DNA from 3 places in the Ruegeria sp. ANG10 genome. Region 3 is predicted to be linked to each of the others. Evidence: riboswitches for the same ligand, from Rfam matches in the RefSeq annotation. Region 3 holds a riboswitch; each other region holds the start of a gene.
What was found. Region 3 has a riboswitch for cobalamin ahead of AB1A64_RS06785 (DUF1636 domain-containing protein). Riboswitches for the same ligand answer to the same signal wherever they lie in the genome.

Region 1 (4,321 bases), on a different contig from region 3:
ACCAGTTTGATCTCTCTCAGCCGGCTCGGTTCGACGCTGGCGGCCACTTGATCGACCCCGTCAACCGGCGCATTCGCAACATTCGCTTTGACGGCCAACCAATGGCCGCCGATCAACGGTTCGTCGTCGCACTGAACAATTACCGCGCCAATGGCGGGGGTCACTTTCCCTTTGTTGATCAGGCCGAACCCATCGCGCTGCCGAATCTGCCTGTTCAGCGCGTCTTGCAGGACTATCTGTCCAGCGCACTGCCGCAGGATCCCTTGCAGTATGCGCCCTATCCTTTTGGCTTTGCCCCGATGCAGGGCACGACTGTGCTGTTAAGAACCGGCCCGAAGGCACAAACCCACATTGCCGAGCTTGAAGAATATGACCCCCTCGTCGTCGGAGAAGACGATGAGGGCTTTTTGCTGATCCGTTTGACGCTCTGACGGGTTGTGTTTCCTGCGCCCGTTGCCTATATCAAACCCCGAGAGGTTGGCGCGGGCGAGCGCCTCGCCAACCTGGTCAGGTCCGGAAGGAAGCAGCCACAACGAGCCCCGCTTGGGTCGATGTCCAACCTCTCACTTAAACTCCCGACATTGAATTGTTGCGAACAGGCCTAGGCAATCAGCCGTGGCCAGACCGCCGCGCTGCGCCGGGCAAATGCACCGATATGGCCAACCTTGGACAGGCCGAACTCGCCCGGAGACAACAAATGGCGGCGTGCGTTGGGTCCGTACAGATCAGCCAGCCGCCAGACCGCGTTCTTTGGCACCAGATCGTCATCCTCAAAGCTGAACAGATCCACGGGTGTGTCTGACTGCGCCCAGCGGGCCTCGGGCAGGGTCACGCCAATTTCGGGCAGATAGTTGCGCGGCGCAGTACACCAGCGGCGCCACTGCCAATACACGCTGGCAGGCAGGTCCGACCCGAATCCCAGTGCCTTGCCCGGCAGATAACCCAGCGCTTTCACGGCCAGAGGCGCATGCCCGTACCAAAACAACAAAGCCAACGCTCGATAAGGCCAGGGATGGTCCGACACAGTCACCGGCCCGGCACAGACGCAGATCATGCGGTCGATCTGATCAATATCGGGCTGAATCGGCCCCAGCATACCGCCGACGGAATGGCCGATGCTCCAGTGCTGCGCGTCGGGGTATCGCCTGCGCATCTCGGCCCGTGCCGCAGGCATGTCGATCAGCGCCCAATCCGCCATCGTGGCCTGAGCTGACTTCAATGGTCTGCTCAGCGAATGACCAAAATCGCTGTAATCATAGGTCAGACAGGCCATGCCATGTTCCGCAGCCAACCAGCGCGCAAAGTGCTGGTAATAGTCGCGCGGCACCCCGGTGGCACTGTGAATCACCACAGCGGTCCGGGGTTCGGCCACCGGCAGGTACAGCCTAGCCGACAGTTGGGTCGAACCCGAAGGAAACTGAAAATCCTCGGTCAAAACAGCTTGTGCGGTATCCAGCATGGCGCCCTCAATCTGAACCGATTAGTTCACCACCCAAACGTTATCGTTTGCCACCCTAAGTCAATCCTGTTTCAGCATGACCACGCGTCCACTTTGCCCCACCAAAAGGTGGCTTGACTCAGGTCACCCCTACCCGCTAGCGATTGGGTGATGGTTCTCGTCCCCGGTCGCCGGGGCGGGATGAAAAGGGAACACGGTGCGGTTCTGCCCGGGAAACCGGAACGAACCAAAGCCGCGACTGCCCCCGCAACTGTAAGCGGTGAGCAATGCCGAAACACCACTGGCCGTAAGGCTGGGAAGGTCGGCAACGCAACGACCCGCAAGTCAGGAGACCTGCCATCGAACAAGAAACCGAAACTCGGGCGGGGCGTCCGGGCAGGTCGTCAGTACGCTGCCACACCTGATCCTTGCCCCTGTCCCGCGCGCGGAGGGCGCAATATGATCTGGAAGACAAGGACACACAAATATTCCGCAACTGTCTGTCAACGCACAGGCAAAACCTGTCCGGCATTGGCACAGATGGCGCGCGCGATCGTACAGGCGATGGACGCTGCCGTTCCGGCAACCACGCCTGATTTTGAGTTCGACGGCAGCACTGAGCTGGCCTATTGCACGCAAGGCTGCAGCGCTCGGTTTCGCGCGCAAAAAGACTTGATCCGCGTCTTTTGTGGAACAAGCGAGGATGTGCCCCTCGAGTCGCTGGATGATTACGCAGATATGATGTTCGGCCCGGATGTGACTATACGCCCTGCAGGCATGCTAACCACTCCACCCTGCGCCATGCTTGAGGTCACAGCGATCCCGCCCAACCCGGTAGCACAGGCAGAACGGCAGGTGGCGCTCTGATCTAGTCGCGCGTCCGCCCAAGGGCGGCCCATTCCATCTGGCCGTCGGTCTCGACGGCGCAGGGCCGCACCGCACGCAAACGGGTCAACGCTGTCTCGGGGTCTTCGCCATGCTCGACCATAAGGCGCAGCACGATCATCCCGGACCGGCCACAGCCGCCCCGGCAATGCACCAGCACCCGCCCTCCGCGGGACAGGATATCAGTCGCCGCAGGGCTGACACTGCCCCACGCCGCGTCAACCTCAGTGGGCGGCGTGCCGAAATCCGCGACTGGCAGGTGCGCCCATTCGATATTGAGTGCCCGCAGGTCGTCACCCAGCCCACCTGCGCCCTCTTGCAGCATTTCGATCTCGGTGGTCATCGAGATCACAAGATCCGGCTGCCAGTTGCGGATCGCTCCCAAATCCCGCGTATACGCGCCACCGCGCCCCGGAAGGGGCGACAAGGCAACGGTGCCGTTTCCAAGCTGAACGGAGTGAATTGCGAACTGGCTCACTACGAACCCTCCCTGATGCTCGCTTGTAAGATGCGCAAACTGCGCTGCAAACCCAAATTCTCCCAAGCCTGCTGTGGACGCGGGCGGCAGGGGTCTCTACGCTGCATCGGAACCCGAATCCGACAGAGCAGACATGAACGACACGCCCAGCCCCGCCTATCAGGTTCTTGCCCGCAAATACCGCCCGGAAACCTTTGCCGATCTCGTCGGTCAGGACGCAATGGTGCGCACGCTGAAAAACGCGTTCGAGGCCGACCGGATCGCGCAGGCCTTCATCATGACCGGCATCCGCGGCACCGGCAAAACCACCACGGCGCGGATCATCGCCAAGGGCATGAACTGCATCGGTCCGGATGGTGAAGGCAAGCCAACGACTGAGCCCTGCGGCCAGTGCGAACATTGCGTGGCCATTATGGAAGGCCGCCATGTCGACGTGATGGAGATGGATGCCGCCAGCCGCACCGGTGTGAATGACATCCGAGAGATCATCGACAGCGTCCGCTATCGCGCTGCCAGCGCACGCTACAAGATCTATATCATCGACGAGGTCCACATGCTGTCGACCAGCGCGTTCAACGCGCTGCTCAAGACGCTTGAGGAACCGCCCGAGCATGTGAAGTTCATCTTTGCCACCACCGAGATTCGCAAGGTGCCGGTGACAGTGTTGTCACGCTGTCAGCGGTTCGACCTGCGCCGGATCGAACCCGAGGACATGATCGACCTGCTCAGCAAGATCGCATCGGCGGAAAATGCCCAGATCGCGGATGACGCGCTGGCGCTGATTACCCGTGCGGCTGAAGGCTCGGCCCGGGATGCGACCTCACTGCTGGATCAGGCGATCTCGCACGGGGCGGGTGAAACCAGCGCCGATCAGGTCCGCGCGATGCTGGGCCTGGCTGATCGTGGCCGGGTACTGGACCTGATGGGCATGATCCTTCGCGGGGATGCCGCGGGCGCGCTGACCGAGTTGGGCGGGCAATATGCCGAAGGTGCCGATCCGCTGGCCGTCCTGCGTGACCTGGCAGAGATCACCCATTGGATCTCTGTTGTTAAAATCACGCCAGACGCAGCCAATGACCCCACCGTATCCCAGGACGAACGCGCGCGTGGTCAACAAATGGCCGAGGCCCTGCCGATGCGAGTCCTGACCCGGATGTGGCAGATGTTGCTAAAAGCCCTTGAAGAGGTCTCAGCCGCCCCAAATGCCATGATGACTGCTGAGATGGCGGTGATCCGCCTGACCCACGTGGCCGATCTGCCCAGCCCGGAAGAACTGATCAAACGTCTGCAAGACACGCCCGCACCGCCAAATGGCGGACCCGGTGGCGGGATACCGGCGCCATCGCATGCCGCGGTTCAGACGCAAGCGCCGGTGGCATCTTCTTACGCAGCTCCCGCCCATGGTGGGGGCGGCGGCGCACCCAGCGCGGCGTTGGCGCAGGATGTGCAGGCCGCCCTGGCACGCTATCCGACCTTTGATCACGTGGTGGAACTGATCCGCGCAAACCGGGACGGCGTGC
Region 2 (4,321 bases), on a different contig from region 3:
CATTTTCGAAATCGCTTCGATATTTGCCGGTCCGGGGGTCAATTCCTCGTACCGCAAACCGATCCAGCGCTCGTTTTTCACGGCTTCGGTCTGCGACATCACCGGATGTTCCTGCAGAAATTTGAACGTGTCCGCAGCGCCATTGCCCGTTTGATAATCAAGCAGCACAAGGAATTCCGGGTTAGCAGCGGCAACCGCCTCCCACGAGGTTCGGCCCCAGCTTGTTTCCATGTCGTGGGTCACGTTTTCACCACCCGCGGCAGCAATCATAGCATCGGGGATGGCGAACTTACCTGCGGTGAATGGCGCGTCCGCCGGGCCGTCCAGCAAGAAAACGCGGGGTTTCGCCAGGTCGGCAGTCTGCGCTTCGATCGCTGAGAGTTCGTCTTTCCAGCCCGTGACCAGCGCCTCGGCCTTGTCTTCGACGTGCATGACCTGACCCAGGCGCAGGACGTCATTGAATAGCAGGTTCATGCTGGCTTCGGGGCGATCCTTGTCCAGATGCACACAGCTTTCGGTCAGGATCATGGTTTTGATACCAAAGGGCTCCAGCGTATCCGGGGTCACATCTCCGCCTGGTTTCATGCCGTAATACCAGCCAGCAAAAAACAGGTCGGGCTCCACGGCAACAAGGTTTTCGACAGTTGGGTATTTCGGTGCCAGTTCGGGGATATCACCGCGCAGGGTGTCGAATTCCGGGCTGGTTTTGTACCAGCCGGTGATGCCGGTCAGTCCGACGATTTTGTCCTGCAGGCCCAACGCGAAGGCCATATCGGTCATGTTCATGTCATGCACAACCAGACGCTCAGGCTGGGTTTCGAACACCAGCGGCGCTCCGCAGTTGTCGACGGTGACCTCGTGGGCGGACGCACCGCCTGCCATGGCTGTGACCAGCGTCACGGACCAGATGTGTTTCATTGGGGAATGTTCCTTGGTTTAGGTTGAGATTGTGGATTTACGGATATCCAGCGCTGGAATCACGCGGCCTTCGTGGTGAAAGCACAGGTATTCAACGCCAAAAGTATCGCGGACCCGCTCGGGGGTCAGCACTTCGGCCACGGGGCCAAATCCCGTGAGCCGCGTAGATTTCATCAGGGCCACGTGGGTGGCGAATTCCGGGATCATGACCAGATCATGGACAATCATCACAACCGTGATGCCCAGTTCGGCGACCAGAGACAGCATCCGACCCTTGGCATCCGGATCGAGATGGTTGGTCGGCTCATCCAGAAATAACAACGATGGGTTCTGTGCCAGAGCTCGGGCGATATGCGCGCGTTGACGTTCGCCCCCGGACAGTACCGCCATGCGCTTGTCTGCCAGCGCACCAAGGTCGGTCAGGTCAAGGATTCTGTTCAGTTCCCTGGCATGTTCAACTGCGGATCGGTCGGCCCAGATCGGAATCTGGCCCATGGCAACATAGTCCCGCAATAGCAACCTGCCATCCGGCTGCTCTTGCTGGCCCACAACCGCGATCATGCGGGCACGTTCCATAGCGGGCATATGTTTCAGGCTGCGTTCCTTGACCAATACATTGCCCAATACAATCTCAGCCGCCCCGCACAGAAGGTTCAAAAGCGTGGTTTTTCCCGCCCCATTCGGACCGGCAATTGCCAGTATCGCGCCCTCGGCCAATTCAAACGAGACGCCTTGCAGAAGAACGTCACCATTGAGCGCATAATATTCGAGATCACGCGCAACCAGAAAAGATGAGGTCGTCATGATGGCTCCTCCAATTGAATTCGAGGCAAACGAGAAAGGGTTTTTGTAAATAGTGGTTGCGGCCGGTCCGTCGCGTTGGTCCAACCGTCTGCGACGTTGCGGTACTGATGTGCGAATTCCGCCAACGCGTCGACATCTTCGGCAGTTTCAATATCGCCGAACAGGTACTGAGCTTTGCCAGCGGCCTGAAATCCGACGGTCGTTGGTCGCGCGCAGCCCGCCATGCAGGTAACGGTGCGCACTGCGAACCCGGTTGGCAACCTGCCGGTCAACGCATTGCGCACGGCATCAACAGGCAATGCCCCGGTGCAGGTCGAGCAGATCAGAAGGAAATGGTCAGGTGTTTCCGGCATTGTCCGCTCCGCTTGAAGCCAAGCGCGGACAGAAGGTGCCGATCATGTACACACGTTTCAGACGTGCCATCAAAGCCTCCTTCCAGGACGCCCCGCCCCGGGTTGGTTGAACATGTGATGGCAGGTCTCCTGACTTGCGGGTCGATGCTTGGCCAACCTTCCCGGCCTAATGGCCAGTGGATTTTGGCGTCGCTCACCGCTTACAGTTGCGGGGGCAGTCACGGATTTGGCGCCAAAGTGGCGAACCGCACCGTATTCCCTTTTCATCCCTTGGGCGGACCATCGGGAACCATCTGGCCCTTGCTTGTCTTAGACTGGGGGCCATGTCAATCACGATTTGAAACAACAACCTTTCGACCGGAACTCAAACGCTCACAGTTTCGAAATCTGTCTCATGTGTAGTGACTGCAAGAGCAGCCTCTAAAGCCGCAGGCGTTGCGACAGCAGGCTGTGATAGAAGTGGCATTTTTTGTCCTTCAGGTCTGGGAATTCAATTTGAACGCAGTCGATTGTCGGTCGCGCGCGAGCGTTCTAGCTTCGGCCCGACTGAGCGACATGAGCGTTTCTTCTGATGAAAGCCCCTTGGCCCGCGATTTTGACCAGATACGGCGCGCGGATACCGGGGACCATGGCAATGCCGCTTCTGACAACCACTGTCGCAACGGGGCTGGAAGGCCGTCAAACGCATCCATCGGATCGCTTGATCGCCGCTTGCGGCGTAAGCTGCATTGCCCGAGGTTACGTCTCATGCTTCGGTTTCCGGATTTTGCACTGGGTCCAAAACCAAGACGAGACGGGTTTCATTGGTACCTTCGATCGGAGGTGAGCGGTGCACCACCCCTGACGATGGTCGCTCGGGCCAGAGTGTTCCCCGAAGCAGGATCGGCGCGCCGGTCTGAACGGTGAACACTCGCTTGGGATCGCTTCCATCGGTCGAAGTGCCATATTGTGTTCCAGTGCCACGATAGGTGCAGACCAACCTGGCGGTGACCGCATCGGTATGGAATTTACGGCAAGCATTGGTAGTGACAACATCCAGCCGCAGCCGCAGGAACTTGGCGTTCATCAATTCACAGAAGATATCGGCCAGAGAAGAGATATCGTCCTGAAGCCACGCTTTTTCTGGGCCGTCAGCCAAGCCGGAGATATCGCAGAGTTGTCCCACGGTCGTTTGAATGGCGCTTGGCGGAAGAATGACGCGCCCACTTGGCAAAGCTTCGGGGTCAAGCCGGTCAAGCCAGCGTTGCATTTCCGGCGGGGTTCGCCGGCGCCAAATCATAGCGGCACAGCTTGGCTGTGCAAAAGTGCGGAGCGACGCTGGATCATCTGCGAAGCTCACACCGGTGACCTTGTCTTTCACGGGTTTTCTGACGAAGTTCATGCGGCATCCTCTACCCGGCGCCAAATCGGGAAGGGGTCAGGAAGGTCCGGCAAATTGTCGGGCCCTGCCGCCGTAACTGCTGGCATAAGGCAATTGTCCAATCGTGCCTTCAACCCCGGCCAGTCGATACTGGCACCGATGAAAACGATCTCTTGACGGCGGTCGCCCCACGGCTCTTGCCAGTGGGCCTGCATATAGGCGCGAGCGCTGTCATGTGTGGGGCGTAGCTCTTCGGGCACCGATGCCCACCAAGTGCCGAGTGGTTTGACGCTGGACAATGCACCGGCGAGTGAAAATTCAGCCACCCAGTCGGGGCGTGTTGAAATCCAAAAGTGGCCTTTGGCCCGGATCACCCCTGGCAGATCACCGTTGAGAACGTCTAAAATGCGTTCGGGAACGAACGGAAGTCGCGCCCGGTAAACGTATGACGCAACCCCGTATTCCTCAGTCTCAGGCACGTGGTCGGCAAATCCGTACAGTTCCTTTGCCCACATTGGGTGTTCATGGGCTTGCTCGAAGTCAAAGAGGCCAGTGTCCAGGATCTTTTCTGCGGCAACTTCCGAGTGGTTGGTCTCGATGATCTCGGCATCTGCATTCAGACTGCGGATGATCTTGCGGGCCGCATCAACTTTTTCCGGCCCTGCATCATCAACCTTGTTCAGAACCACGACATCAGAGAATTCTATTTGATCCGTAAGCAAGTGGACCAGCGTTCGCTCGTCTTCCTCACCCATCGTTTCGCCTCGGTCTCGCAGGAAATCGTGGGACGAGAAATCGTTCAGCAAGTTCACCGCATCGACAACCGTTACCATGGTGTCGAGCCGCGCCACGTCGGACAAGCTGTCGCCAGCTTCATCCCGGAAAT
Region 3 (4,321 bases):
GGCGCCGTGATATCCAGCCCGGTCGCGTCCTCCAACCGCTTGATAATATTCGGTGACAGTTCGCGTTCACCATAGCGGGCGATACCGTCTTCGAAAATACGGATCATCACCGGGTTGATTTCCAAGGGCACTCCGGCGCGGTCGGCGACGTCTTGGAACAGTCCAATATCCTTTTTGACAAGGTCCATGGTGAACGAGATATCGCGGGACCCGTTTAGAATGACCTGGCTTTCCGTTTCATGCACGAATGAAGTGCCCGACGAAATCTTTATCGCCTCATAAGTGGTGTTCAAATCCATCCCGGCCGCTTTGGCCGTTACCAGCGCTTCGGCACAGGTGATCAGGTTTGCGGTCGCTAGATAGTTGGTCAGAACTTTTAGGACCGAGGCTGAACCCAACTCCCCCGTGTGCAGCACGCGCCGCCCCATCGTGGTTAAAAACGGCAGAATCCGCTCAAAGGTTTCGCGATCACATCCGGCGAAAATCGAGATATTGCCAGTGGCCGCCCGGTGGCACCCGCCCGAAACCGGGCAATCCACCGCCGCGCCTCCACGCTCGATCACCATGGCCCCCAATCGTTTGACCTCGGCCTCGTCGGTGGTCGACATCTCCATCCAGATCTTGCCTGGCCCGACCTCGGGCAGCATATCATGCATCACTGCGTCCGAGGCCGCCGGGGACGGCAGGCAGGTTATAACAGCATCACAATCCCGCATCATCTGCGCCGGGCTCTCGGCGGCTTCGGCCCCTTTGGCCACAAACTCGGCCACCAAATCGGGGTTAAGGTCGTGAACCGTCAGGTCAATCCCGTTGCGCAGAAGCGAGCCGGACAGTTTGCCGCCCACATTTCCTAAACCGATAAATCCGACTTTCATGTTTCCCTCCTGACGGTCGTATTCGGGCCGAGTATCCGTGTTGTCTGCCAGAAACGAAAATGATTAATAATGCCAATTATGGTCAAAATAATTTGGTGATATATGGATCGCCTTCCAAACCCCACATGGTTGCGCAGCTTTGAAACCGCCGCGCGGCATCTGAATTTTACCACCACAGCAAAAGAGCTGGGCCTGACGCAGACGGCGGTCTCGTTGCACATCCGGTCGCTTGAGGCCGAGCTTGGGCAAAAGCTGTTCACCCGGAATGCCCGCCGGTTGGAACTGACTGAGCTGGGGCAGTCTTATTCGTTGACTGTGCGGCGTGCGCTTGGCGACATCGCCCTGTCCACCAACAGCCTGTTCGGCCCTGCCTCGCGCCAGACCCTGACAATCCGTGCGGCGATATCGACGGCCACCTATTGGGTCGCGGCGGAACTGCCCGACTTTACCGCTCGCCACCCCGAGATCCCAGTACGCCTTGTCTCGCACATCTGGAATGACAGCGTGGCCCCCGGCGATGTGGATGTGGAAATCCGGCTGGGTTATGGCGATTGGCCCGGCGTTCAGTCCGAAAAGCTGACAGACGAAAAGCTGGTACCGGTATGCCGGGCCGGGGACTCGCCCGCGACCCTGAACGTACTGCGGCAAGGCCCTCTGATTCATATCCTTGGATACGAAGACAACTGGGCGCGGTACTTTCAGGCCAACGGGCTCGCGCTTCCGGACCAGCCGCCCCGACATTCGGTGGACACCTCGGTCGCAGCACTGCAGCTTGTGATGGCCGGCGCGGGCTATGCAACGGTACTGGAACGGTTCGCCCGGAATGCGATCCGGCAGGCTGCGCCGATTGCAATTGCAGGCCCTGCGATTCCCTTTGCCCAGTCGCATTACCTGATCAGTACACAAGGCGCTGCCCAACCGACCGCTGCGGCAGGGTTGTTTTGCGCCTGGCTGCGGGAAAGGCTGGCCGCTGATGCCGCGGATTGACATAGGCTGGTCGCTTTTTTGGCTTGAGCGATTTCACCACGCGCCTCGTGCTTGACAAGCCCCCTGCCCGTGCCGCATGTCGCTTGCGTTGGTGTCCATCTTAGGATGGATGAAAAGGGAATGCGTCAGCGGGTGACCGTCAAACGCAGCCGCCCCCGCGACCGTGACCGGAGAGGGTGCCCAAATGCCACTGGCCCGAAAGGCCGGGAAGGCGGGACATCCGCCGGGGCAAACGCCTCGACATCCGCAAGCCGGGAGACCTGCCAGCGCCCGAAGTTGAAACCGGACGGGGTGATCCGGTGTCGGGTCCATGTGCAGACGTGGCCCGCATGAAACCCCGTCCCCTGCGAAGAGGATTTGGGGGGATGAGAGACGTGACCGAGACTGCACCAGTCGAGCTGCTGGTCTGCACCACCTGTCGTCGTGGGCTGCCGATTGAGGACGATGCACAGCGTCCGGGCACCCTGCTGCACAAGGCACTGGAAGACGCCGGTTTGCCCGACGGGATCGAGCTGAAACCGGTCGAATGCCTGTCGAACTGCGATCAAGGGTGTTCCATCGTGCTGCGCGGCGGTCCGACCCGCTGGACCTTTGTGTACGAAAACCTGAACGAAACCGACCATGTCGACACCATCGTCGAAGGCGTCACTAAGTACCTCGCCGCCGAAGACGGTCTGGTCAAATGGCGCGAACGTCCCGAACATTTCCGCAAAAACTGTGCGGCCCGCATTCCCCCGATTGGAGCCCTGAAATGAGCAATCTCGAAAAACTCCCTGTCACTGTGATCACCGGCTTTCTGGGCTCGGGCAAAACCACGCTGGTCAAGCACCTGATGCAGAACCCGCAGGGCAAGCGTCTGGCCGTTGTCGTCAACGAATTCGGCGATGTGGGTGTCGATGGCGACATCCTGAAATCCTGCGCCATTCCGGATTGCCCGGCGGAAAACATCATGGAACTGGCCAATGGCTGCATCTGCTGCACCGTGGCCGATGATTTCATTCCGACTATCGAGGCGCTGATGGCGCTGGAACCGCGCCCCGATCATATCCTGATCGAAACTTCGGGCCTGGCCCTGCCCAAACCGTTGCTGAAAGCGTTTGACTGGCCCGATATCCGCTCGAAAATCACCGTGGACGGCGTGATCGCGCTGGCCGATGCCGAGGCCGTGGCCGCCGGGCGTTTTGCCCCGAATGTCGAAGCCGTCGACGCCCAGCGCCTGGCTGACGATTCGATCGACCATGAAACGCCCCTGTCCGAGGTGTTCGAGGATCAGATTTCGTGCGCCGACATCATCCTGCTAACCAAGCCTGACCTAGCCGGCCCGGAAGGTGTGGCGAAGGCCAAAGAAGTGATCGCAGCCGAGGCTCCACGCCCGCTGCCCGTCGTCGAAGTCGCCGAAGGTGCCGTTGACGTGCGCGTTGTGCTGGGTCTTGAGGCAGCCGCCGAGGATGACATGGACGCGCGGCCAAGCCATCACGATGGTCACCATGATCACGAACATGACGATTTCGAAAGCATCATCATCGAGCTGCCGGAACAGACAGACCCGGCCCAACTGGTCGCCAATATCGAACGTCTTGCCAATGAGCTGAACATCCTGCGCGTCAAGGGCTATGCCGCTGTTCAAGGCAAGCCGATGCGTCTGTTGGTTCAGGCTGTTGGCGCCCGCGTTCGTCATCAATACGACCGCCCTTGGGAATCCGGCGAAGAGCGCCGCTCGCGTCTGGTGGTGATCGCCGAGCATGACGACATCAAAGAGGCTGAAATCCGCGATATCCTCGTGGGAGTGACCGAGGCTGCCGAGTAAGCCATGCACGTCGTCTTCCGCGAAAGCCACGGGCTCGAAGAAACTGAGACCCCGACCGATCTGGGCCAAAGTCCGGCGGATCTGGTGGTGCTGTCCTTTTCGGACAGCGACCTTGGCGCTTTCGCGGCAGGCTGGCATCGCGGTGGCGGGGCTGAGGGGCGGATGCCGACGATGCGGTTGGCCAATCTGACGGCGTTGAAACACCCCCTGTCCGTTGACACCTATGTTGAACAGACGTTGGAAGGTTCCAAAGGTATCCTGATCCGTCTGATCGGTGGTGTGCCCTACTGGTCTTATGGTCTGCAACAGGTTCTGACTCTCGCGCAGACCAAAGGGATCGCATTGGCCGTATTGCCCGCAGACGGGCGCGAAGACACGCGGTTGGATGACTACTCCACCCTGCCCGTTTCCACTCTGCGGCGGCTTGCGCATCTGTGCGATACCGGCGGCGAGGTTGCGGCGCAGGCCGCGCTGGCGCAGATGGCGCTAGCAGCGGGGCTTTATGCCGGGCCGGTGATGGGCGCCAAAACCATCCCCGAATGCGGAGCCTGGTGCCCTGACCGTGGCGTGATCCCGGTGGATAAGGCGTTCACAAGCGATGCGAAGCGCATTCTCGTGAGTTTCTACCGCGCGTACCTGACCTCGGCGGACA

Region 1: it holds a riboswitch for cobalamin, as region 3 does, so the genes downstream of both, AB1A64_RS17135 (hypothetical protein) here and AB1A64_RS06785 (DUF1636 domain-containing protein) in region 3, are expected to answer to the same signal.
Region 2: it holds a riboswitch for cobalamin, as region 3 does, so the genes downstream of both, AB1A64_RS15610 (DUF1636 domain-containing protein) here and AB1A64_RS06785 (DUF1636 domain-containing protein) in region 3, are expected to answer to the same signal.

What each region holds. Positions count from the first base shown of each region.
Region 1 is NZ_JBFCVU010000009.1:50,227-54,547, forward strand. Features, by position in the region: gene AB1A64_RS17120 (bifunctional 2',3'-cyclic-nucleotide 2'-phosphodiesterase/3'-nucleotidase) at 1-431, shown strand, start outside; RNA gene ffs (signal recognition particle sRNA small type) at 471-569, shown strand; gene AB1A64_RS17130 (hypothetical protein) at 602-1,459, opposite strand; cobalamin riboswitch at 1,594-1,815, shown strand; gene AB1A64_RS17135 (hypothetical protein) at 1,898-2,305, shown strand; gene AB1A64_RS17140 (dual specificity protein phosphatase family protein) at 2,307-2,801, opposite strand; gene AB1A64_RS17145 (DNA polymerase III subunit gamma/tau) at 2,875-4,321, shown strand, end outside.
Region 2 is NZ_JBFCVU010000007.1:169,941-174,261, forward strand. Features, by position in the region: gene AB1A64_RS15600 (ABC transporter substrate-binding protein) at 1-918, opposite strand, end outside; gene AB1A64_RS15605 (ABC transporter ATP-binding protein) at 937-1,722, opposite strand; gene AB1A64_RS15610 (DUF1636 domain-containing protein) at 1,719-2,075, opposite strand; cobalamin riboswitch at 2,177-2,384, opposite strand; gene AB1A64_RS15615 (DUF6525 family protein) at 2,552-2,824, opposite strand; gene AB1A64_RS15620 (DUF1826 domain-containing protein) at 2,821-3,435, opposite strand; gene AB1A64_RS15625 (GTP-binding protein) at 3,453-4,321, opposite strand, start outside.
Region 3 is NZ_JBFCVU010000002.1:539,328-543,648, forward strand. Features, by position in the region: gene AB1A64_RS06775 (NAD(P)-dependent oxidoreductase) at 1-875, opposite strand, end outside; gene AB1A64_RS06780 (LysR substrate-binding domain-containing protein) at 978-1,862, shown strand; cobalamin riboswitch at 1,935-2,145, shown strand; gene AB1A64_RS06785 (DUF1636 domain-containing protein) at 2,228-2,617, shown strand; gene cobW (cobalamin biosynthesis protein CobW) at 2,614-3,669, shown strand; gene cobN (cobaltochelatase subunit CobN) at 3,673-4,321, shown strand, end outside.